3 regions of the Shewanella marisflavi genome follow, and region 1 is predicted to be linked to each of the others. Evidence: predicted binding sites of a transcription regulator. Region 1 holds the regulator's gene; each other region holds the start of a gene.

Evidence for each region. The regulator sigma-54, encoded in region 1, starts transcription at its own class of promoters, with help from an activator protein. The targets are predictions, from matches to a motif close to GTTGGCACGNNNNTNGNNT.
Region 2: CFF01_RS12820 (flagellar assembly protein FlgT) is a predicted target of sigma-54. The motif match lies at 3,276-3,294, and genes of this name have one in related genera.
Region 3: CFF01_RS03160 (nitric-oxide reductase large subunit) is a predicted target of sigma-54. The motif match lies at 4,817-4,835, and genes of this name have one in related genera.

Annotation. Positions count from the first base shown of each region.
Region 1 covers NZ_CP022272.1:3,702,427-3,709,833, forward strand. Annotated here, with positions in the region: gene lptC (LPS export ABC transporter periplasmic protein LptC) at 1-466, shown strand, start outside; gene lptA (lipopolysaccharide transport periplasmic protein LptA) at 453-1,001, shown strand; gene lptB (LPS export ABC transporter ATP-binding protein) at 998-1,729, shown strand; gene CFF01_RS16315 (RNA polymerase factor sigma-54) at 1,862-3,349, shown strand; gene hpf (ribosome hibernation promoting factor) at 3,380-3,667, shown strand; gene ptsN (PTS IIA-like nitrogen regulatory protein PtsN) at 3,670-4,113, shown strand; gene rapZ (RNase adapter RapZ) at 4,110-4,958, shown strand; gene CFF01_RS16335 (HPr family phosphocarrier protein) at 4,951-5,226, shown strand; gene mgtE (magnesium transporter) at 5,327-6,694, shown strand; gene CFF01_RS16345 (response regulator transcription factor) at 6,800-7,407, shown strand, end outside.
Region 2 covers NZ_CP022272.1:2,888,713-2,896,119, reverse strand. Annotated here, with positions in the region: gene CFF01_RS12835 (hypothetical protein) at 1-570, opposite strand, end outside; gene CFF01_RS12830 (hypothetical protein) at 773-1,666, opposite strand; tRNA gene CFF01_RS12825 (tRNA-Arg) at 1,877-1,952, opposite strand; gene CFF01_RS12820 (flagellar assembly protein FlgT) at 2,030-3,178, opposite strand; gene CFF01_RS12815 (FlgO family outer membrane protein) at 3,538-4,161, shown strand; gene CFF01_RS12810 (LPP20 family lipoprotein) at 4,158-4,604, shown strand; gene CFF01_RS12805 (flagella synthesis protein FlgN) at 4,732-5,157, opposite strand; gene flgM (flagellar biosynthesis anti-sigma factor FlgM) at 5,164-5,487, opposite strand; gene flgA (flagellar basal body P-ring formation chaperone FlgA) at 5,608-6,315, opposite strand; gene CFF01_RS12790 (chemotaxis protein CheV) at 6,524-7,407, shown strand, end outside.
Region 3 covers NZ_CP022272.1:705,743-713,149, reverse strand. Annotated here, with positions in the region: gene CFF01_RS03185 (NAD(P)(+) transhydrogenase (Re/Si-specific) subunit beta) at 1-646, shown strand, start outside; gene CFF01_RS03180 (hypothetical protein) at 912-1,196, shown strand; gene CFF01_RS03175 (hypothetical protein) at 1,312-2,148, opposite strand; gene hldE (bifunctional D-glycero-beta-D-manno-heptose-7-phosphate kinase/D-glycero-beta-D-manno-heptose 1-phosphate adenylyltransferase HldE) at 2,145-3,575, opposite strand; gene CFF01_RS03165 (LpxL/LpxP family Kdo(2)-lipid IV(A) lauroyl/palmitoleoyl acyltransferase) at 3,681-4,607, shown strand; gene CFF01_RS03160 (nitric-oxide reductase large subunit) at 4,882-7,173, shown strand; gene norR (nitric oxide reductase transcriptional regulator NorR) at 7,348-7,407, shown strand, end outside.

The DNA.
Region 1 (7,407 bases):
GGCACAGGTGAACGCCGACAGTCCCGACTATATCGTCCGGGATCTTAAGAGCGTGCAGTACAATGAGCAGGGCGGCATCAATAGCCGCGTATCGGCCAGCCACATGAAGCACTACGCCGAACGCAACATGACCTACTTTACTCAGCCCATCTATCTCGTGTATCCAGACAAGGGCGATGCCCAATGGCGACTCAGATCGACTAAAGGCACTCTGGACAAAAATAGCGGACGGGTCACCCTGGAAAATAATGTTATCATTGATGCTATTAGCCCAGAAGAACCTATCCAGACCATAGAGACCACCTATCTGGAGTTGGATCTCAATACTATGATAATGACATCCGACAAAAGCATTCGGGTAACGGGGCGAGATTTCCTCATCACGGGGCAAGGCTTATACGCCGATCTCAACGCACAAAATATACGACTGACGAGTCAGGTAGAAGGAACATATGAAACTAAATAGCCTTATTCTCGCTGGGCTGCTAACCCTGATTAGCCTGGGCGCCCAAGCCAAGGATAATGACCTACTACAAGAGGTCAAGATCTCTGCCGCTAGCCAGGAAGCCGATATCAAGAACAATCAGATCATCTTCCATGGACCGGTTGAGGTCACTCAGGGCTCGATCAAGATCTTGGCCGATGAACTGCGCGCCTTCAGCAAAGAAAAGAACAGTGGCAAGATCCTCGTTGCCACAGGCAACCCGGCCACCTACTCTCAGGTAATGGAAGATGGCCGTCCCGCCTCTGCCAGTGCCAAAGAGATCCGCTATGAACTCTCGAGCCGCACCCTGACACTCATTGGCGATGCTACCCTGGAACAGGAAGGCAGCCAGGTCACAGGTACTCAGATCCGCTACAACATTGAACAGCAACAGCTGATTGCCGAGAGTACAGGCAATGACCGCGTGATCACCATTATTCAGCCTGAAAACTATCAAGAGCAGAAACAAGCGCAACCCGAGCCAGAACCAGAACAACCCGAACAGGAAAAGCAATGACAGACCTGACCTTGAAGGCGGAAAACCTCGCCAAGAGCTATAAGAGTCGTGCCGTTGTCCAAGATGTGAGCCTTACAGTCAAAACCGGGCAGATCGTCGGCCTATTGGGACCAAACGGTGCCGGTAAGACCACCACCTTCTACATGGTGGTCGGCCTAGTACAGAGCGACAAGGGACGCATCTATATCGATGATGACGACCTCACCCTCGACCCCATGCACCTTCGCGCCCGTAAAGGCATAGGTTACCTGCCCCAGGAAGCCAGCATCTTTCGCAAACTCTCGGTACGCGACAACATCATGGCCGTGCTGCAGACCCGCAGCGATCTGGATAACGATGGCCGCGAAGAGGAGTTGGAACATCTGCTGGAAGAGTTTCATATTACCCATATCCGTGACAGCCACGGTATGGCGTTGTCGGGCGGTGAACGTCGCCGGGTAGAGATCGCCAGGGCCCTGGCCGCGAACCCGAAATTTATTCTTCTCGATGAACCCTTCGCCGGTGTCGACCCCATCTCAGTCATCGACATCAAAAAGATCATCGAGCAACTCAAAAACCGTGGCCTTGGGGTGTTGATCACCGACCATAATGTGCGCGAAACATTAGACGTCTGTGAGAAAGCCTATATCGTCAGCCACGGTAATCTGATCGCCGAAGGAACACCCGCCGAAATCTTAGACAATCAGCAAGTACGAGCAGTGTACTTAGGTGAACAATTCAAGCTATAGTTAATCTTATAACCGGGCCATAAACTGAAACTAATATCAGATTGTGGCCATAAGGACTATCCTTTATATTTGTCCGGCCAATTAGCCAGAGCTTTCTCATTTTATAATTAGAAACAAGGGAATAGCAGTACGATGAAAGCGTCACTTCAGCTCAAAATGGGTCAGCATCTCACCATGACGCCCCAGCTACAACAGGCCATACGTCTGTTGCAGTTGTCGTCACTAGAGTTGCAGCAGGAGATCCAACAAGCATTAGAATCCAATCCGCTACTGGAGTTGGATGAAGAGCAAGAAGGCGCCAGTGCCGAACTACAAGATGATACCGCCGTCGACAATTTCGACAGCAAGTATGATGACAAGATAGAGCTGGATTCGAGTCAGGATAACTCAGGCGTCGAGACCTCGGACGCCCTGACTCAAGACTCTATGCCTGACGAGCTGCCGGTCGACACTACTTGGGACGAGGTCTATACCGCCTCCCCTAACTCCAGCTCAGGCGCCATGCGCGACGACGACATGCCTTTTCAGGGCGAGACCAGTGAAGGCCTATACGAGCACCTCGAATGGCAGAAGAATCTCACCCCTTTTTCCGATAACGATCTGGCCATCGCCACCGCCATCATAGATGCCATTGACGAACGCGGTTACCTGACCCAGACCTGCGAGGATATTCTCGAAGCGATGGGCGATCCCGAAATAGAACTCGATGAGGTCGAGGCAGTACTCAAGCGAGTACAGCACTTCGACCCCATAGGCGTGGCGGCGCGAGATCTCAGCGAGTGTCTGACGATTCAGCTGGCCCAATACAGCGACGATACCCCGCATATCGCCAATGCACGCATGTTGATCAAGGAGCACTTGGATCTCATCGCTGGACGCGACTTCCGCCTCTTGATGCGCAAAACCAAGCTTAAAGAAGATGAGCTAAGAGATGCTATCGCCCTCATTCAAACTTTAAACCCCCGTCCAGGCCTGGCCATTACCGCCAGCCGCGACGAGTATGTGATCCCTGATGTGACCGTCACCAAGAAGAAGGGACGCTGGGTGGTCGAGCTTAATCCCGATAGCATGCCCAAGATCAACGTCAACCAGCAGTATGCGGCCATGGCGCGCAGCACTAAGAGCCAGGCTGACGGTCAGTTTATTCGTGGTCACCTGCAAGAGGCGAAATGGTTCCTCAAGAGTCTTGAGAGCCGTAACGAGACACTGCTAAAGGTCACCAACTGCATTGTCGACTTCCAACAAGGTTTCTTCGAATTTGGTGAAGAGGCGATGAAGCCCATGGTGCTTAACGACATCGCCGAAGCGGTGGAGATGCACGAATCGACCATCTCCCGTGTAACCACACAGAAATATATGCATACCCCGAGAGGGATCTTCGAACTCAAATACTTTTTCTCTAGCCATGTCGGCACTGACGATGGTGGAGAGTGCTCTTCAACAGCAATACGGGCTTTTATTAAGAAGCTAGTTGCTGCGGAAAACCAGAAAAAGCCATTAAGCGACAGCAAGATGGCTCAACTCTTAGCTGAACAAGGCATTAAAGTGGCGCGTCGCACTATTGCTAAGTACCGAGAGGCAATGCTTATACCGCCCTCGAATCAGCGTAAGAGCTTATAACACGTAACTGGAAACTGGAGGACTATCTTTATGCAAATAAACCTGACTGGGCACCATATCGAGATCACCCAATCTCTAAGAAACTATGTTGAAGAGAAATTCACAAAGCTTGAACGTCATTTCGATCAGATCAATAATGTGCACGTTGTATTAAATGTCGAAAAGTTGCAGCAAAAGGTTGAGGCCAAGTTACACCTCCGTGGCGGAGAAGTGTTCGCAACATCCGAACATGCGGACATGTATGCCGCGATAGACTCCCTGATTGACAAGCTCGATCGTCAGGTCATTAAACACAAAGAGAAGCTTACTAAACATTAACGATGGAACTGAGTACCATCCTGCGGCCGGAGTGCACAACCTGCGCCACTCCGGGCAGTAAGAAAAAGGTACTGGAGCTTATCAGCGACTTAGCCGCTGTCCAGTACCCCACCCTCTCCTCTCAAGAGATTTTTGAAAGCCTTCTGGCTCGAGAGAAAATGGGCAGCACAGGTATAGGCAATGGTATCGCGATTCCTCACGGACGGCTGACGAACATAGAGCAACCAGTGGCCGTACTGGTGAAGTGTGCTGAACCAATCGCATTCGATGCCATTGATAATAAGCCCGTCGATATCCTTTTTGCATTATTGGTGCCCGCAGATCAATGCGAGCAGCATCTTAGTACTCTGGCCGCCATGGCAGAGAAACTCAATGACAAGGCGATCATGAAACAGCTAAGAAAAACCAAGGATGAGTCAGAACTCTATCAGGTGATCACCCAATGAAATTGGTTTTGGTATCCGGACGCTCAGGGTCGGGAAAATCTGTCGCACTTAGGGTCTTAGAAGATCTCGGCTACTACTGTGTCGATAATCTGCCCCTACAGATGATGGAATCCCTGCTGGAGCAACTCAAGGGACGCAGCGAACTGGTGGCCATTAGCGTCGATGTGCGCAATATGCCCAGCGAAGAGATCCAGTTGGAAAAGCAGCTGGCCAAGCTCCCGAAAGATACCGAGATCTTAAGTTTCTTCCTTAACTCCAGCGACAATGTGCTGCTCAAGCGCTATAGCGAGACCCGCAGATTACATCCGCTGTCACGCTCAAAAGTCTCTCTCAAGGAGGCGATTCAGCTCGAAGGCAAACTGCTCGATCCCATCGCCAAGCTAGTGGATCACTATATCGACACCTCTAACCTCAACATCTATGAGTTGAGTGACAAGGTGCGCGAAATATTACTGGGCACAGTCGATAAAGAGCTGGTGATCAACTTCGAATCTTTCGGCTTTAAATATGGCATGCCAAGCGAAGCCGACTTCATGTTCGATGTGCGCTTTTTGCCAAATCCCCATTGGGAGCCAGAACTGAGACCCCTGACCGGCCTCGATGAGGCAGTGCAGCAGTTTCTGAGTCAGCAGCCACTGGTGAATAAATTTATCTGGCAAATCGAAAACCTGCTGGAAACCTGGTTACCTCATCTTGAGCGTAACAACCGCAGTTACCTCACCATTGCCATTGGCTGCACGGGTGGGCAACACAGATCTGTCTATGTCACCGACCAACTGGCCAAGCTGTTCAACAAAGGCAAGCATAAGGTACAGGCTCGTCACAGAGAGCTAAAGCATGACTAAGTTGGCTCGCGAGCTGACCATCTGCAATAAGTTGGGACTGCACGCCAGGGCGGCCACCAAGCTGGCAGTACTTGCCGCCAAGTTCGATGCCCAAGTCACCCTGATCCAGGGCGACAAACAAGCCTCGGCCGCCAGCGTACTCGGCCTATTGATGCTCGAAACAGGCATGGGCAAAACCATCACAATCACCAGTGAAGGCAAAGATGCCCAGGCGGCACTGGACGCCATCAGTGCCCTTATTGACGCCAAATTCGACGAGGCCGTATAATCGGCTCGCTTTGCGGTGCCGGGTGAATTTCGTCCTATACTTATCATAGACTTACACGCCTATTACCCAAGCCGGTCAATCTATTGCCTAAGGAGGAGCTATGCCGATCGAAGTGTTAGATAGTGAAACCACAGATCAACGCCTAAATCAGCTCACTCAAGCCTTAGGCAGCGGCATGTTTGTGCATGTGCGCAGCATGTTGCACGACATGGCTGCCTCAGATATCGCCTTCATATTGGAGTCTTCTCCGCCGCGCACCCGTCAGGTGTTATGGCAGCTAATCGATCAAGAGCACACGGGCGAGATCCTCGATGAGCTGGGTGAGGAGCTCAAAGACAATCTGATCACCCAGATGAGCCCAGAGCGTGTCGCCAAGGCGGCCGAAGGCATGGACACAGACGATCTGGCTTACATACTGCGTAGCCTGCCCGACAGCGTCTTCAACCAGGTATTGCAGTCGATGACAGCCCAGGACAGAGCCAGGGTTGAGCAGGCCCTCTCCTACCCGGAAGACACCGCCGGCAGTATGATGAATACCGATACCGTCACCGTGCGCCCCGATGTCAATGTCGATGTAATACTGCGTTATCTGAGAATTCGTGGTGAACTGCCCGATGCCACCGACACTCTTTATGTGGTGGATAAGCGCGACAGCCTGCTGGGCGGCGTGCGTATTACCGATCTACTTACCTGCGATCCTAATGCATCGGTACGCGATATCATGAACAAGGATCTCGAAGGGATCCCGGTCGGTATGGACGATAGCGAAGTCGCCCAGCTGTTTGAGCGCCATGACTGGGTGTCGGCGCCGGTGATCGAAGAGGAGACCAACCGTCTGCTTGGGCGTATCACCATCGATGATATTGTCGACGTGATCCGTGAAGATGCCGAACACTCCATGATGGGGATGGCAGGGATGGACGACGACACAGATACCTTCGGTCCTGTGCTTAAGAGTACCTTTAGGCGATCCCTCTGGCTCACCATCAACCTATTTGCCGCGCTGCTGGCCGCCTCGGTCAGTAACATGTTCGAGAGCACCCTTGAGCAGTTTGCCACCATCGCCATCCTGATGACCATAGTTCCCAGCATGGGCGGCGTCGCTGGCAACCAGACCTTAGCTCTGGTGATCCGCGGTATTGCCCTAGGACAGATAGGTCAGAGTAACTCCCGCTGGCTGATAGGCAAAGAGCTGGCCATCGGCTTTCTCAATGGCCTGTTATGGTCCCTGCTGGTGTTTGGCGCCATCTGGCTATGGAAAGGCGATATCGCCCTTGGCGCCCTGATCGGCGGCGCCATGTTGATCAATATGACGGTGGCAGGATTTGCTGGCGCCAGCATCCCCTTGCTACTGAAGAAGTTTAATGTCGATCCCGCCCTTGCTGGCGGTATGGTGCTGACCACAGTCACTGACGTTATCGGCCTATTTGCCTTCCTAGGCCTGGCGACGCTGTTTCTGCTGAACTGAATGCCAAGAGCATCCCGATACCGAATCGGATGCGCTTGAATTTCAATATTATCGACATCTTTTTCACGTTAGTATGGTTATGGTCACATCATAGAGAGAGGTGACATGCAAAATACTCAGATATTGATCATCGAAGATAACCCAGATGTCGCCGGCGTCTTGGGGGACTACCTTGAATCCCAAGGCGCGCAGGTGGATTACGCCAGCAATGGTGAACTCGGCCTGCGACTCGCCACCGAAGGGCACTTCGAGGCCATCATATTGGATCTTATGTTACCTAAGATGGACGGCTACGCTGTCGCCAGGGCCCTACGTGAGCAAGGCGCGAGTGTCCCTATCCTGATGTTAACGGCGCTGGATGATAAACAGGATCTGCTCCAGGGGTTTCATAGCGGGGCCGATGACTACCTGACTAAGCCCTTCGATTTCGATGAACTCACTGTACGCCTGCAGGCGCTAATCAAGCGCCAACAAGGACGAGTCGCCCAAGGGTGTAAACAGTGTGGGCCGCTCACCCTGAATATCGCCGAACATACTGCCTACCGGGAAGGCAAAAAACTTCAGCTTACCCCAAGCGGTTATCAGATCTTACAACTGCTTATCTCCCGAGCTCCCAATGTGGTGAAACGTGAGGAGATAGTGCAGCACCTGTGGGGAGAGGAGCCTCCCAACAGCGATATATTGCGCAGCCACATGTACCAGCTGAGAAATCA
Region 2 (7,407 bases), 810 kb from region 1:
ACCTAAACTATCACCTGCAAGTTTGCGCTTGTACCAGTGTTCGCTGGCGTCATTTTGGTACACCCTTGAGTACTCTGCATCTAACCAAAGCATTTCCAAAAGCCTTGACTCTTTATTCCCTTCTCGGGATATCTTTCTAAGCCTTTCGAACAGCGTCGGCACGTCGATTTTTATGCCTTCAAACTCAAAGGTGTGATCACTAGGCAAAGTATCTAACGAGTCATCTTCGTCAAAAATACAATACAGATAATTGAATACTTGCCGGTTTATAAGCTCTGCATGTGATGAGTTAACGAACTCCAATTCGGAAGCTACCAAATGTGCCAACTTGGCAGCGACATCCTCGGTTTGTTTCAGTGTCGCCGATTTTTGAATACAGCGTTGGTATGCCTCTTCAGGAATTGGCTTATCGAGCTTTGAAGGATCTGCTGCGTTTTTTAATGCGGCATAACTTTGCTGACCAAAGTAGGCGGCAATGACTTCGTACACCTGGGCTCGGGTGAGGGTACAATTCGGCAGAGATTGGGCCTTAACGAAAATGTTATAGGCCTGAGTGGAAAGCATGTTCATAAACAAACTCCACGGATCGAGCGCTGTACTGTGTTTCAGTTCCGCATGTGATTATGGAAAGCGAACTCGACCCGGCTTGTCTATGAATGTGATAGATGGGTAAAGCTGTATTTTCAGGACTTTCGTCAGATTGCCTGTTTTCACTCACATGCAAGTGAGGCGGGCGCCTAAATGTGAGTTTAGATGGACTTTGTTACTTGAGTCAAGACAACTTATTTTTAATACGTTCTTCTTCCAAAAACCATTTGTAGACGGTTTGCATGCCTTGATATTCAGAACTAAATGGGTGGTTGATATCCTTCGCATAGGCTGCAATCGCAGTGTAGAGGGTGATTCTGGCTTGACTTGGGTTTTGGTAAGACTTTTTCCGATAGAGTGAGATGGCGTAATCTTTACGCTGGCGATTTTTGGAATGTCGAGATGGCTCGCCCTTTTTTGAATAAGATTTTGCCGACTCTATGACACCTTGTACTTTAAGGATTTCCTCTCTAAGGGATTTACTATTTGGATTTTCTTGCCCCAAAACTTTTCCCCAAAGCTGATCAAAAAACATAGTGGATTGCTCTGGTAAATTCCCAAGATGACAGGCGATTGCACTTTTTAAAAGATTAAATCTTTGAATATTCTCATCACTATCTTCATCACCTTCAATGTAGATAATTGGCCTTACTCCCTTGAAGTCTTCAAGGAGAATTCCTAGTACAGGTTTTATGTTTATCAAAAGCTCTGAAATGGTTTTAGAAGAAGCAACCAATTTAACTTTCTCTGGGTCTGGTTGGATATCGAGAGCTTTAATCACAAGTTGAGAAAGTGCACTAAAAACTTTAGCTATCGCTTTATTGCTCTCATCGAGTAGGTCTAGTCCATCAGGATCTTTTGCCAGAATTTTAAGTTGCTCTTCTTGTGAAGCATTTTCTGCTCCATATCGATCGCCACCTTTAATATATTTATCTAATGCACGCATTGCATTACTGTATGATTCAAATTCTTTAGTGGATTCTTCTCCACTCAATATTCTCTGCGCTTTGCTTAAGCCACAGGGTGTGGCTGAAGAGGTCATGGGGGGATTTTTATTTTGTTCCGAAGACTCATCCATTTTCAGGTATTTCCTTGTCTAGAGTAAGACAAAAACTATTAAAAATGGGGCAAAAAGTCTACAACTGAGGATAACTGTGTAAAACAGGCGTTATTCAGAAAAGTAATAACAAAAAGTGCTAAAAAAGACCTGTTCTATGGCGGTACAGGGGCGGCACCAGATTTTGCTAAAATCGTAAGCGGTTGAATTTTATGAGTAAAAAGGTCTAACTGGTCTCCCCACAGGGACTCGAACCCCGATCGATCGCTTAGGAGGCGACTGCTCTATCCTGTTGAGCTATAGGGAGACGCAAGTGATTATACTGTTTTTCATCACGATGAAAAGGCTTTAGATTTAGTTGCTTAATTAGTGCGCTAAACCAAGCTAGATTTTTATCGCGATGTCGTTAATTTGTATGTTGATGGCCCCATTGGCACCTTGCAACAGTGCGGTAGCGCTTTCTTGGGTGACCTGTTCTATGGTTATTTTTGCGCGAGATTCGCTGGCAACGGCGCGCATATTATCCAGGCGATCTGGCAGATTTTGCTGAAGTACCAATTGGAACTGATCACCGACTTTAACGCCATGGTTACGGCCCAGATTGATGATCACCCGGTTATCGACGCGTGAAACCACTTGTCCCAATATGGGACGGCAGTTGAGCACCTTGTCGATATCCTCACCGGCTTGGCTCAATAGGGTTTCGATATTCTTGCCATAGCTAGAGGCCCAGAAACGATTGCTTTGGGCCGGTACTGTGGCCTGACGCTCAAATTCCCATGGCGCTGGAGCGTCATAGTACTCACTCCAGATCTGCTCGCCGCTGATACCATGGTAAAGAGAAAGCCTTAGCTGAAATTGACGCTGAGGGTAGTTGTTCCACATTCCAAAAAGACCGCTTTCTACAGGCTCTGTTGATATATCGAGGATTTCGGGTAGCAATATATATTGGCTGTCGGTGATCTCGCTGAGCCAGCTGGGGAGTCGGTAGCCACGAATGTCGATCAAAGACTCCTCAATATCGAGACGTTCATTGGCATGAACGTGGGCAAAGCTTGCTTTACCTTCACGATCTATAATGGTGCCAAGTTTTTCAGACAGCGCCTTTTCAAAGTTTCCCAAATTGCCATACCTTAATTGGGTTCGATCGGCGATTTGTGCCTGAGGCACTAAAATGGCGGCTTTAAGCTGTGGTTGACAGCTGGGGAGGTCATTGTTTTGCATCACGTCGACGCGCAGCTTCAGGGTCAGTTTGTCGCCTTGGATCTGCTCGCTGATCAGTTCGACCTGACCCTGCTGGCTCAGGGAAAGCTCGGTTTGAGTGAGTTGACCATTTTGGGTGCGCTGCACGCTGGTAAACTGGCCGCCAGAGCGTAATGTGACATAGCTTAGAGCCTGTGCAATGGCATCTTCGCGGGCCTGGGTAATATTGCCGTTGATGATTTTGGCTTCGCCCTGAGCCTCTAGCCACTGCGCCATCACATGAGTGTGAAAGCTGGCAAGTAACAGCAATATTAAGTGGAGTCGTTTCATTGTATCGTCTCAATTGAGCAGATTAATCCAGTACGGGGTGCCAAAATGCTGACAGTTTCGCACCCTTTTTCATGTTCCTGATTGATGAATAAGCTCAAAGCAATATCCGTGCCTGAGTTTAACCTCTCTGTCGGAGAGGTTATGGCATTCGATAGTACCTAGGCTTATGACTACGTCACTATGGGTTAATCCTGTAATGAGCCAAAGTCGAGCAAGTCTTTGCGCGTAAGGAGAACATCCATAGGTTATGGCATATATATTGCTGCATAATTGCCAATAGGTTTGGCTGGCCGAATATATGACGCCGCCAAGTTGGTATATTGGTTCACGCCAATATCGAGAAACCATGGGACATCAAGATGCGAAACGCTTTGATAATATCTTCCCTCATGCTGTTAGCAGCCTGTGCGGCAAATGAGAGTGATACGCCGACTTTGCAGAGCGGCAATAGTTTGCCTGCCAGTTCGGCAGTGATTCATTTGACCCAGCAGCTGGCTAATGAGCTAGTGCGTCAAAACGATCAGCTGACGCCCAAACAACCCTTGTTGGTTGCGACACCTGTATTATTGGACAACCTCAAGATAACCAATGCACTGGGGTTACAGATACAGCAGGGATTGATCGCGGCCATGCACGACCATCAGTTTAATCTGGTGGATATTAACGTAGGCGAGAACCTGCGGGTGACTGAGCAGGGAGAGCTTATCTTGACCCGTGATTGGCGTCAGCTGCCGACGGATCTGCCCGTAGAGCATGTATTGGCCTCGACCATGAGCCTTAACCCCAATGGGGTGGTGATTAATAGTCGCATAGTGAATGTGACCAATAATCGTGTTGTTTCTGTGGCTGGCGCGAGTGTGGGTCAGTCAGAGCTGGCAGATTATCTTAGCCTGTCAGAAAAGGTGACTTCCCAAGGCGGTGTGCTTTTTCGTTACAGCGCCGAAGGGCAGGCTGATGTGCAGATTAAGGGGGTTAACCAATGAGAATCATGATAGTGGCATTGCTGCTTATGCTAGGTGGATGTGCCTCTCAAGATAGATATATCCAATGGGAAACCCAGGCGCCGGAGAGTTTTCCTAAATTAACCGCTATTGGTTATGCGCCGCTGGCGACCCAGCCAGCAAAAGAGGCCTCTCAACGGGTATTGATGGCAATGCAGGCGTCTAAGATAGCTGCCTACCGAGAGCTGGCCGAGCAGGTGTATGGCCAACAGTTGTCAGCCTCGAGCAATGTAAAAGATTGGATGTTATCCGATGACAATATTCAGGCCTCGGTGAGCGGCGTGATTCGCGGCGCGAAGGTAGTGAAGAGTTATCCGGCTGGCGATCATTATGTCACTGAGCTTGAGCTTGATTTTCAGCAGGTTTGGGCCTTATACCAACAGCAGAATAGGCCGCAAACAGTGAAGGAAGTGACCTATTTTTAAGTGCGATAGGGAACTGAATTAGTCAACTACATCAGCCAAATAAAAAAGCCTCTTTAAAGAGGCTTTTTTATGTCTTCAGATTTACTATGAGCCGTGACTTTTTGGAAACCTGGCTTCAGAGCAATAACTAGGCTTTCAGGTTATTGCCAAGCGTCGAGATGGTCGAGGTCTTCCCCTTACCATCATAGGTCAGGCTGTTGGCGTTGCGACTTGCCTGTAGCGCCTGTGAGAATCGATTGACACTGGCCATGCTGTGTTCGATAAGCGCGGCATTTTGCTCATTAAGCTGTTTACATTCGGCCAATGCCTGCTTGGCGTCGTCAACTAACGCAATAAGCGCAGGCTCTTGAGTGAGCTTGCCTAGTTCAGGATGCGCAGCTAATTCGGTATCACCTAGTTTGATCTCATTTAACAACTCGGCTTTTTCATTAGCCAGACGCAACAGTTGATCGGCATCTTGCGCGATCAAGGCAGCTTTCTCTGACTCAATGGTTTGCTTCAAGTTGTCTAGCAATTTGTGTTGATTGGCGATGATATCGGTTATCTGCGTCATAACGTCTTAGTTAAGATCCTGGAGTTCCTTTTCAAACTGGGCAATATTGCTGGCCAGTTTATCGGCATCTATTTTATAGCGCCCCTCAGCGATGGCGGCTTTGATCTGCTCAACCTTTTTGATATCGATTTCAGGAATATCGTTTAATTTGGCCTGTGCACTCTGGAGCTGTTGCGCCTGAGAGGTGATAGAGACAGAGTCACCCTTTATCGTATTTGATTGAGTGCTAGCAGTTGCAGCTGAGTCTTTGCCCAGTGACGCTTTGCTTGAATTGGCGCTGCCAATTCGACTGTTAGTATTTGTATTTACGTGTTTTATATCTATAGGCATTTTGGGGTCCAACTTACATAAATGAGATCAACATACTTGTCTATCGGCACTCATGGTCAAAGCTTTAGCAATAAGTTTCAAAAAACAGTATAAATTTTTGCGTGTTAAAGGTCATCAAGATCACATCCTGACTTCCACTTCACCAATGCCTATAACGTGTGCATCAACGCTCTTGTGTGAGCGGCTGTTACGTACTTGAATCCTGTCACCAAGGTTACCATCATTTAGCGCTTCGCCGTTGGTTTTTATCTCGAAATTTTCTGAACGCGCAAAAATTGCCACACTATCGCCTTTGCAGACGAAACAGAGATTACTGCTAAAAAGAGGCTGGTTGATGGGGATTCTGCGTTTAACTCGGGTCCCGGCAACGCTTGCTGGATCATCAAATTGTTGGCCTCTAAGTTGGCTCTGCTCAACATAGTCGACGCGGATCTGATCGGCTTCGATGAGCTCGCCCGGTCCCAATGTCTGGTTGGCGACAACCACGGGAAAAAGAATTTCGACCCGAACCGAAATGAATATCTGCCAGGGATAATCGAGCTCCGGGCTACTGCAACTGATTTTGACAGTGTTGTTTTTACTGATGGCGCGATCGCTGGCAATCTCGGCCTTAGGCATACCCAGGCAGGCTGGCGGTGATAGCCTGGTGTCCAAGCTTTGTGGCGTGATGATCAGCTTGGCATCCTTGGGTAAGGTGATTTTTTCTTGCACCACCTCTGTTGCTAATCTTGCTATGGTCGAGACGGAGGGAACGCTGGCTGGCTCCGCTGCCATTGTCGGCAGAGAGGTGAGTAACAAAAACAGAAAATATGCAAAATTTACTTTCATATTGAATTGACTAGCTTGATTAGCCAGATTACACCTATACTTCGTTTGAAGGCTCAGACTTTGCCATTTTTTGTGAGAAATTAGAGTCATAAATTTGACAAAGTAGAGGTCTGGTTGTCATATAACTAGATAAAGCAATTACTATGCCTATACTCATACTTACCATGGGAACGGCTTCGCATTCACCCGACAACAGGGCAAAGGCATTATGTCGAGTATTCTTGAATCAGTTAATAAACGCACCCAACTTGTAGGACAAAACCGCTTAGAGCTGCTGCTGTTTAAGTTAAATGGGCGGCAAAGGTTTGGCATTAACGTATTTAAGGTGAAAGAAGTACTGCAGTGCCCGCCGTTAACCGCACTACCTAAGTTGAATCCTTTTGTGAGAGGCGTGGCCCATATACGTGGGCAAACCATTTCTGTGATTGATCTTAGCGCGGCAACAGGCGGCAAGCCGTTAGAGAATACCGAAGGTTGTTTCATTATTATTTCTGAGTACAACCGTAGCGTGCAGGGATTCTTGGTCAAGTCGGTCGAGCGTATCATCAATATGAACTGGGAAGCTATCATGCCGCCGCCACAAGGTGCGGGGCGTTATTCTTATCTCACGGCGGTTACCGAGATAGAAGGTGAGCTGGTAGAAATTTTAGATGTCGAGAAGATCCTTGATGAGATTTCGCCAGTGAAAACCCAGATCAGTCAGGAAGTGGATGCGCAGCTTACTATCGACAGAGATCGCCATTATCACATCATGGTGATTGATGATTCGGCGGTGGCGCGCAAGCAGATCATTCGTGCCCTCGAGTCCTTGAGCCTGCAGATAGATACCGCAAAAGATGGGCGTGAGGCTTTAGAAAAATTGGTGAGTGTCGCGGCGGAGATGGACAATGTCGCAACCGAAATTCCGCTAATCATCTCAGATATTGAGATGCCAGAGATGGATGGTTATACCTTGACGGCGGAGATTCGTGATAACCCTAAACTGAAAGATATTAAGGTTGTACTGCACACCTCGCTCAGCGGTGTATTCAATCAGGCGATGGTGGAGAAGGTGGGCGCTAATGATTTTATTGCGAAATTTAATCCTGATGA
Region 3 (7,407 bases), 1.3 Mb from region 1:
CATCCTGACGCAGATCATGTGTAAGGCGATGAACCGTTCACTGTTTAACGTACTCTTTGGCGTCATGGCCGAAGGCGGTGAAACCGTAGATGCCGATGAGGTGTATGCGGGTAAGGTCACTTCCTCTTCGCCTGAAGAGGTGGCCATGCTCCTTGAAACCGCCGAGCGTGTGGTGATCGTTCCTGGCTATGGCCTGGCGATGGCACAAGCCCAGCATGCGGTGCGTGAACTGGCCTCTGTACTGGAAGCGCGCGGTGCCCAGGTGCTGTATGCCATACATCCAGTGGCTGGTCGTATGCCCGGCCATATGAACGTGCTACTAGCCGAAGCCGAAGTACCTTACGAGCAACTTATCGAGATGGATGAGATCAATCCTCAGTTTGAGCAGACAGATGTCGCCATCGTCATCGGAGCCAACGACGTCACCAACCCCATGGCCCGTGAAGACAAGGGGAGCCCTATCTATGGCATGCCAATCCTCAACGTCGATAAGGCGCGCACCGTGGTTGTAGTTAAGCGCTCACTGAGCCCAGGCTTTGCCGGTCTACCTAACCCACTCTTTGCCAAAGATAACACCCTCATGCTGTTTGGTGATGGTAAGAAGGCGATTGTGGATCTGACTCAATCGCTTAAAGAAGCCGATTAAGGTATCAAGGAGTCAAAAAGGCCGCATGACGGCCTTTTTTATTGGGTAAAGAAAATAAAATTAGATAAATCTTATTGATTCGATAGCAGTTTACTTTTCCAGCTAAAAATCCTGCACCGTGAGATGGAAAGTTATCTAAACATTTCGACTATACTTAAGCTGTGGGGCCGCGTTTTGGCTAAGTGAATCACTTGCATAATGAGTTCACATCTGATTATATAATCACCATATGCTCATGTTAGCGTTTCCTAAAGAGGCTTTGAAAATGCAAACTCAAGTGCTAAATAATGGACTGCTATCTTTCGATGATAGACGCGTTTCTCAGGCTCACGCTAACGAACATTGGGATAGGTTGACGACGGCGCAGCGATTCGCCTTCTACACCTTAGCGAAACTTGGCTACCAGCTACTCTTTGTCAGACAGACACCCACAATGAGTACTGCCATCGCCAAGCAGGAAGATCAACTCGCGACCATAGACGATGATGGAGATATCGACTTTAATCCCGATATCGTTTTGCGTGAACGACGTCCACCTCGAAAGCAATAATGAAAAAGGAGCCCTAGGCTCCTTTTTTACTGCTCAACGTTTTACTAACCAACTTGTTGCTGACCAACTTGTGACAGCTTCAGCTTGCCGTTTATCTGGTCGCCCCAGGTATAAGTTACTCACCTTGCATCGACTGCTGAATCAACCACTGCTCCGCCGCAGGCTCGCCCATCATATGACGTATGGTTGGGCGAATAAACTCCCCCATTTTAGGCCGCCGCCAAAACATATATTGCGGTAAATTGTGCATTGTGCCGGCCCCAAAGACACGTTGGATCAGACTGGCAAACTCGTCGAGCTCCTGCTGTTCATATTGAACCAACTCAGGGTAAATGGCATTGATGAGACTATCGAAATCGTCAAACTGCCCCAGGGCCTGCCAAGTGTAGCGCGCCAGTAGTTGCGACAACATGGGTGGTGACCAATGAGAAATGGCCGTCACACTCTCAAATACCTCTAGATTACGTCTATGGTATTGCTGCCAGGCTAGCGTCTCACTCTGCCCAGCCCGGGCCAGAGACCAAAGCAGATAAAAGTCAGCCAACCATTCGTGTTGATAGGGGCTCAGCTTATCAGTTTGCAAGTAAACCGAGCTTGAACGACTCACCGCCAAATGTCCTAGCTCGTGGGCCAAGGTCATCTGATAGCCCTGAGCAATCGGCAAAACATAGACCTGACCATTCCAGAGCGCCGAATAAGCGCTAGGTATCCGCTCCTTGGCCAACAATACCAAACCTGTCACTTGAGGGTGCGACAAGGGTTTGACCATGGCACCGCGCCGCCCCATCTGCGTTAGCAAGAGTTGAGGATCGCCTGGCAGTTGGGCTCTGGCCTTAGGCGGAAGCTCGGCCAGACAGTCGGTTATCTGAGACGTTTGACACACCAATGCCTGGCCAGAGGGCATTGGCGCCCAAAACCAAGCACTGGCAATCAGAAACGTCTCAAGGATCACTGCTTAGCCATGATGTTTTCTATGATGGCCGTGGTAGAGACACCGTCTTCGAAGCCTAGAACTTCAACGCTGCCTCCTGCTGCAATCACCTCTTTTCCACCAGCGATATCTTCGACATTATAGTCGCCGCCCTTCACCAGCTTGCTTGGCAATAGCCGTGAGATGATGCGCTGCGGTGTATCTTCACTAAAGGGCACAACCCAATCCACCGATGCGAGTCCTGCCAGCACCGCCATGCGGCGCTCCAACTTATTAACCGGGCGACCATCGCCCTTAAGACGCTTCACCGATTCATCGCTGTTAACGGCCACGATAAGTCTGTCCCCTAGCGCTTTCGCCTGCTGCAAGTAACTCACATGCCCGGCATGCAGAATGTCGAAACAGCCATTGGTCATCACCACGCGTTCGCCCTTAAGCTTTGCCTCTTCGAGGGCATAGGCCAATTGATCTTCACTGACGACGCCATAACCACTCTCACCATGACTGAGATTCAGCGCGGCAATAAGTTCGATGCGGCTCACGGTAGAGGTACCTAGTTTACCCACCACAATGCCTGCGGCTGTGTTGGCCAGGGCACAGGCGACTGGTAGCTCACAGTCTACCGCTAACGAGGTGGCCAGGGTCGAGATCACCGTGTCACCGGCGCCAGTGACGTCATAAACTTCTCGGGCAACGGTGGGAATATGAAGCTCGGGGGCATCTCTAGTGATCAGTGTCATCCCTTTCTCTGAGCGCGTCACCAGTAGCGCCTCAAAATCGAAATCAGCTAACAATTGCTTGGCCTTTGCCACCAGATCCGCTTCATCCTGAACTTTACCGACCACCTGCTCAAACTCACTCATGTTAGGAGTTAGCAGGCTGGCGCCGCGATAGCGTGAAAAGTCACTCCCCTTAGGGTCCACCAGCACCTTAACCCCTTTCGCCTTCGCCTTGGCAATAAAGGTTTCTGGCTTATCGATAGCACCCTTGGCGTAGTCGGACAACACCACCACGGCTACGCTGTCGAGTTCAGCTTCGACACCAGCCAGCAGCGCCTGACTCTGCTCGGCCGGATAGGCCTCTTCAAAATCGAGACGGATCAGCTGCTGATTACGGGACATCACTCTGAGCTTAGTGATGGTTGGTAGGTGAGCCACTCTGTGCCACTTAGGCACAACGCCTAGCGCCTCAACCCCCTGCGTCAGTGCAGTAGCTGTTTCATCCTCGCCCACTATGCCTGCAAGGCGCACCTGACCACCTAAGGTGGCGATATTCAAAGCAACGTTTGCCGCACCGCCGGGTCTGTCTTCAATTTGATTCACTCTTACCACGGGCACTGGCGCCTCAGGCGAAATACGCCCCGTCGGGCCGCTCCAGTATCTGTCTAACATCACATCACCGACGACCAGAACTTTAGCTTTTTCAAAAGCAGGCAGAGAAATCTTCATATGGCACTTATCTTTTTGCGAAAATTAATCCCTGATTATACCTAATTTTCTACACAAATTGAGTTAGAATAAGCAGTAATTTTTGTTAACCCCGTAGAGTCAGCCGTGGTCGAAAACGCACAATTCTCCTCACAATTTTTTCATCCAAAATACTGGTTAATCTGGTTCGGGGTTGCCCTGATGCGACTGACACAGCTGCTTCCCTTGCGGGCACAGATGACACTGGGAAAAGGCATAGGTCGACTGGCGATGAAACTTGCAGGCAGCCGCGTCAATACTGCCAAACGCAATATCGAGCTTTGCTTTCCCAAGATGAGTCCGGCGGAACAAGAACAGCTGCTTACGCAAAATTTTGAAGAAACAGGCAAAGCTATTTTCGATATCGCCAATGCCTGGTGGTGGAATGATGAGAAAGTTCAACGCCACATGACGATAAAAGGGCGAGAACATGTCGAAAGCACACTGGCAGCCGGTCAGGGGGTGATCCTGTTTGCGGTGCACTGCCTACCACTTGAGATGGGGGCACGCATCCTGGGTCAATTTCAGCCAGGCGTTGGGGTCTACCGTCCCCACAATAATCCACTGATGGAATACCTTCAGGTCAAGGGGCGCCTGCGCTCTAACAAAGGGTTAGTACACAAGCGAGATATCAGACAGATGGTGCGCAGCCTGAGAAACCCAAATGTGGTCTGGTATACCGCCGATCAGGATTTTGGTCGCTCCAGCGCCGTCTTTATCCCCTTCTTCGCTGTACCAGATGCGGCAACCATCACGGGCGCCACCACACTAGCTAAACTGGGTAAGGCCAAGGTGATGCCTTTTGTCGTAGTACGCAACCCAGATGACAAGGGCTACACCATAGAGATCCAACCGCCACTTGAGGATTTCCCCGGCGAAAACGAGGTAGAGGATGCCAAGCGCGGTAACCGCATCATAGAGTCCATCATCTCGTGCAGTCCGGCGCAATATATGTGGCTACACAGACGCTTTAAAACACGTCCCAATAAAGACGATCCCTCGCTTTATCGCTAAGCCTGCCGTGTTTATCTCCCAAAGGCCAGCCCTCGGGCTGGCTTGATAACGTCCACTAAACTGCTCAAAAAGTATCAAATCGACACCCACATACAACAATTGTCAATATGACATGCGGTGTCATTTCTACACTTGATGGCAATTGTCATATTGACAAATCAATAAGACACCAACAGACAGCAAATCATTTAAAATCATAAACTTAAAATAGTGGCACGTTAGCTGCTATAGCAGAGTACTCCACACCAACAATTATATTGCGCTGAGAGGCTCTATGAATAAACAACGGCTAACGGCGATAGCACTCTTAATAGTACTTATCGCTTCCTTCTCTGTCCTGCTGAGCATAGGCAGTGACATCTATCGCGAAAAACCCCCTATTCCCACTGCCTTTACCGATGTTCAGGGGCAGCCCCTGTTCACCCAAAACGATATTGAGCGTGGTCAACTGGTTTGGCGTTCCATGGGCGGACACCAACTGGGTTCCATCTGGGGTCATGGCTCCTATGTCGCCCCAGACTGGACCGCCGACTGGCTGCACCGAGAGGCGCAGGCCTGGCTGGATATCACCGCCAAGGCGCAGTATAACCGCCCCTTTAATGAGTTGGATTCGATCAAACAAGCAGGCCTAGAGCAGTCACTTCGTGAAGATATGCGTCGTAATACCCTGACAACCCAAGCTAATGGCGACATTCGCATCAGCCTGTCAGACACGCGTATTCAGGCCATAGAGCAAGTCTCAGAGCACTATCTGTCACTCTTTGGTGACGACCCTGAACTGTCTATTTTGCGTGAACAGTACGCCATGAAAGAAGGCACAGTGCCTGACCTTGAGCGTCGTCAGCAGCTTAATGCCTTCCTCTTCTGGGGCGCCTGGGCGGCAATTACCGAACGTGACGGTCAAAACTACACCTATACCAACAACTGGCCATTCGATCCTCAGCTGGGTAACACTCCGACCTCAGACAACATCGTCTGGTCAATCTTAAGTATTGTCACCCTGATCGCCGGTATCGGTGCCCTAGTTTGGCATCACGCATCGGGTAAGCATGAGCCACTGCCAACACCAGCGGACCAAGATCCACTCTTCCTTAAGAAGCCTACCGCTTCACAAAAGGCCGTAGGTAAATACTTCGTCACTGCCGTGGGACTCTTCCTGTTGCAGATAGTCTTAGGTGGTATCACGGCCCACTATGCGGTCGAAGGCCAAAACTTCTACGGTATCCCACTGTCGGAAATACTGCCTTACTCTGTCACCCGTACTTGGCACACTCAGTTGGCGGTATTCTGGATTGCCACCGCATGGCTTGGCACCGGCCTCTACATAGCGCCTGCGCTGTCGGGTTACGAGCCTAAGTTCCAACGCCTGGGCGTCAACGTCCTCTGGGTGGCGCTGGTAGTTGTGGTGCTGGGCTCTATGGCTGGTGAATGGATCGGCGTACAGCAGTACTTCGACTTAGACACTAACTTCCTCTTCGGTCATCAAGGTTACGAATATATCGATCTCGGTCGTGTATGGCAGGTACTGTTACTGGCGGGTCTGTTGATCTGGCTTGCACTGGTCACCGCCTCTATTCGTCCAGCCCTTAAACAACAAGGCGAAATGCGCCCCGTGATCTGGGTGCTGTACGCCTCTTGTGTTGCCATCGGTCTATTCTACGGTGCCGGCCTCTTCATGGGTAAACACACTAACTTAGCCATAGCCGAATACTGGCGTTGGTGGGTTGTTCACCTATGGGTTGAAGGCTTCTTCGAGACCTTTGCTACCTCGGTAATCGCTTTGATGCTAGTGCGTCTTGGACTTATCCGTGCCCGCAGCGCCAACGGCGCCGTACTTTTCGCCACGGTTATCTTCCTCACTGGTGGTCTTATCGGTACCCTGCACCACCTCTACTTCACAGGTACACCAACAGGTGTTATTGCCTGGGGCGCTATCTTCTCGGCACTGGAAGTCGTTCCACTAGCCCTGATCGGTTTCGAAGCCATCGAAAGCTATCGTATGCGTAACGCCAGCCCTTGGATGATACGTTATAAGTGGGCCATCATGTTCTTCGTCGCGACCGCCTTCTGGAACTTAGTCGGTGCCGGTGTACTGGGCTTCCTGATTAACCCACCTATCGCGCTCTACTTCATCCAAGGCTTGAACACCACGGCAACTCACGGCCACGCTGCCTTCATGGGCGTGTACGGTATGCTGGGTGTTGGTCTGATGCTCTTCTGTCTGCGTGGTCTGACGGGCAATATCCAGTGGAATGAGAAGCTGCTTAAAGGTGCCTTCTGGAGCCTAAATATTGGTCTCGCAGCCATGGTCTTCATGTCACTGCTACCTGTCGGTCTGACTCAGTTCTTCGCCGTCATCGAAAACGGCTACTGGTTCGCCCGCTCACCAGAGGTGATCCACAGCCCATTGGTAGAAACCTTGGTCTGGATGCGTGTCCCTGGTGACGTCGTCTTCGGTGCAGGCGGTCTGTTCCTCGGTGCCTTCCTGTTCGACATCATCAAGAAGGCCATTAGTGCTAAAGGCACTGAGCCTGTGGCCGATGCAGCGCTATCGGCTAAAGCATAAGGCCTAACATCACTCGACAAAGGGGTCATATCGACCCCTTTTTACCCTCAAAGTAAGTGTAAAAATGACAATAAACATTACTGTTAAATTGACATATACTTCATCCTAATACAGCCGCTGCATGCCAACGAAGAAGGATATGCCTTGGCATAGGCGCTACATTTCGGAGACCCCATGGCATTAAGTCAAACCCAACTGACGCGTATGGCGTTAGATATCACCTCGGGATTGTCC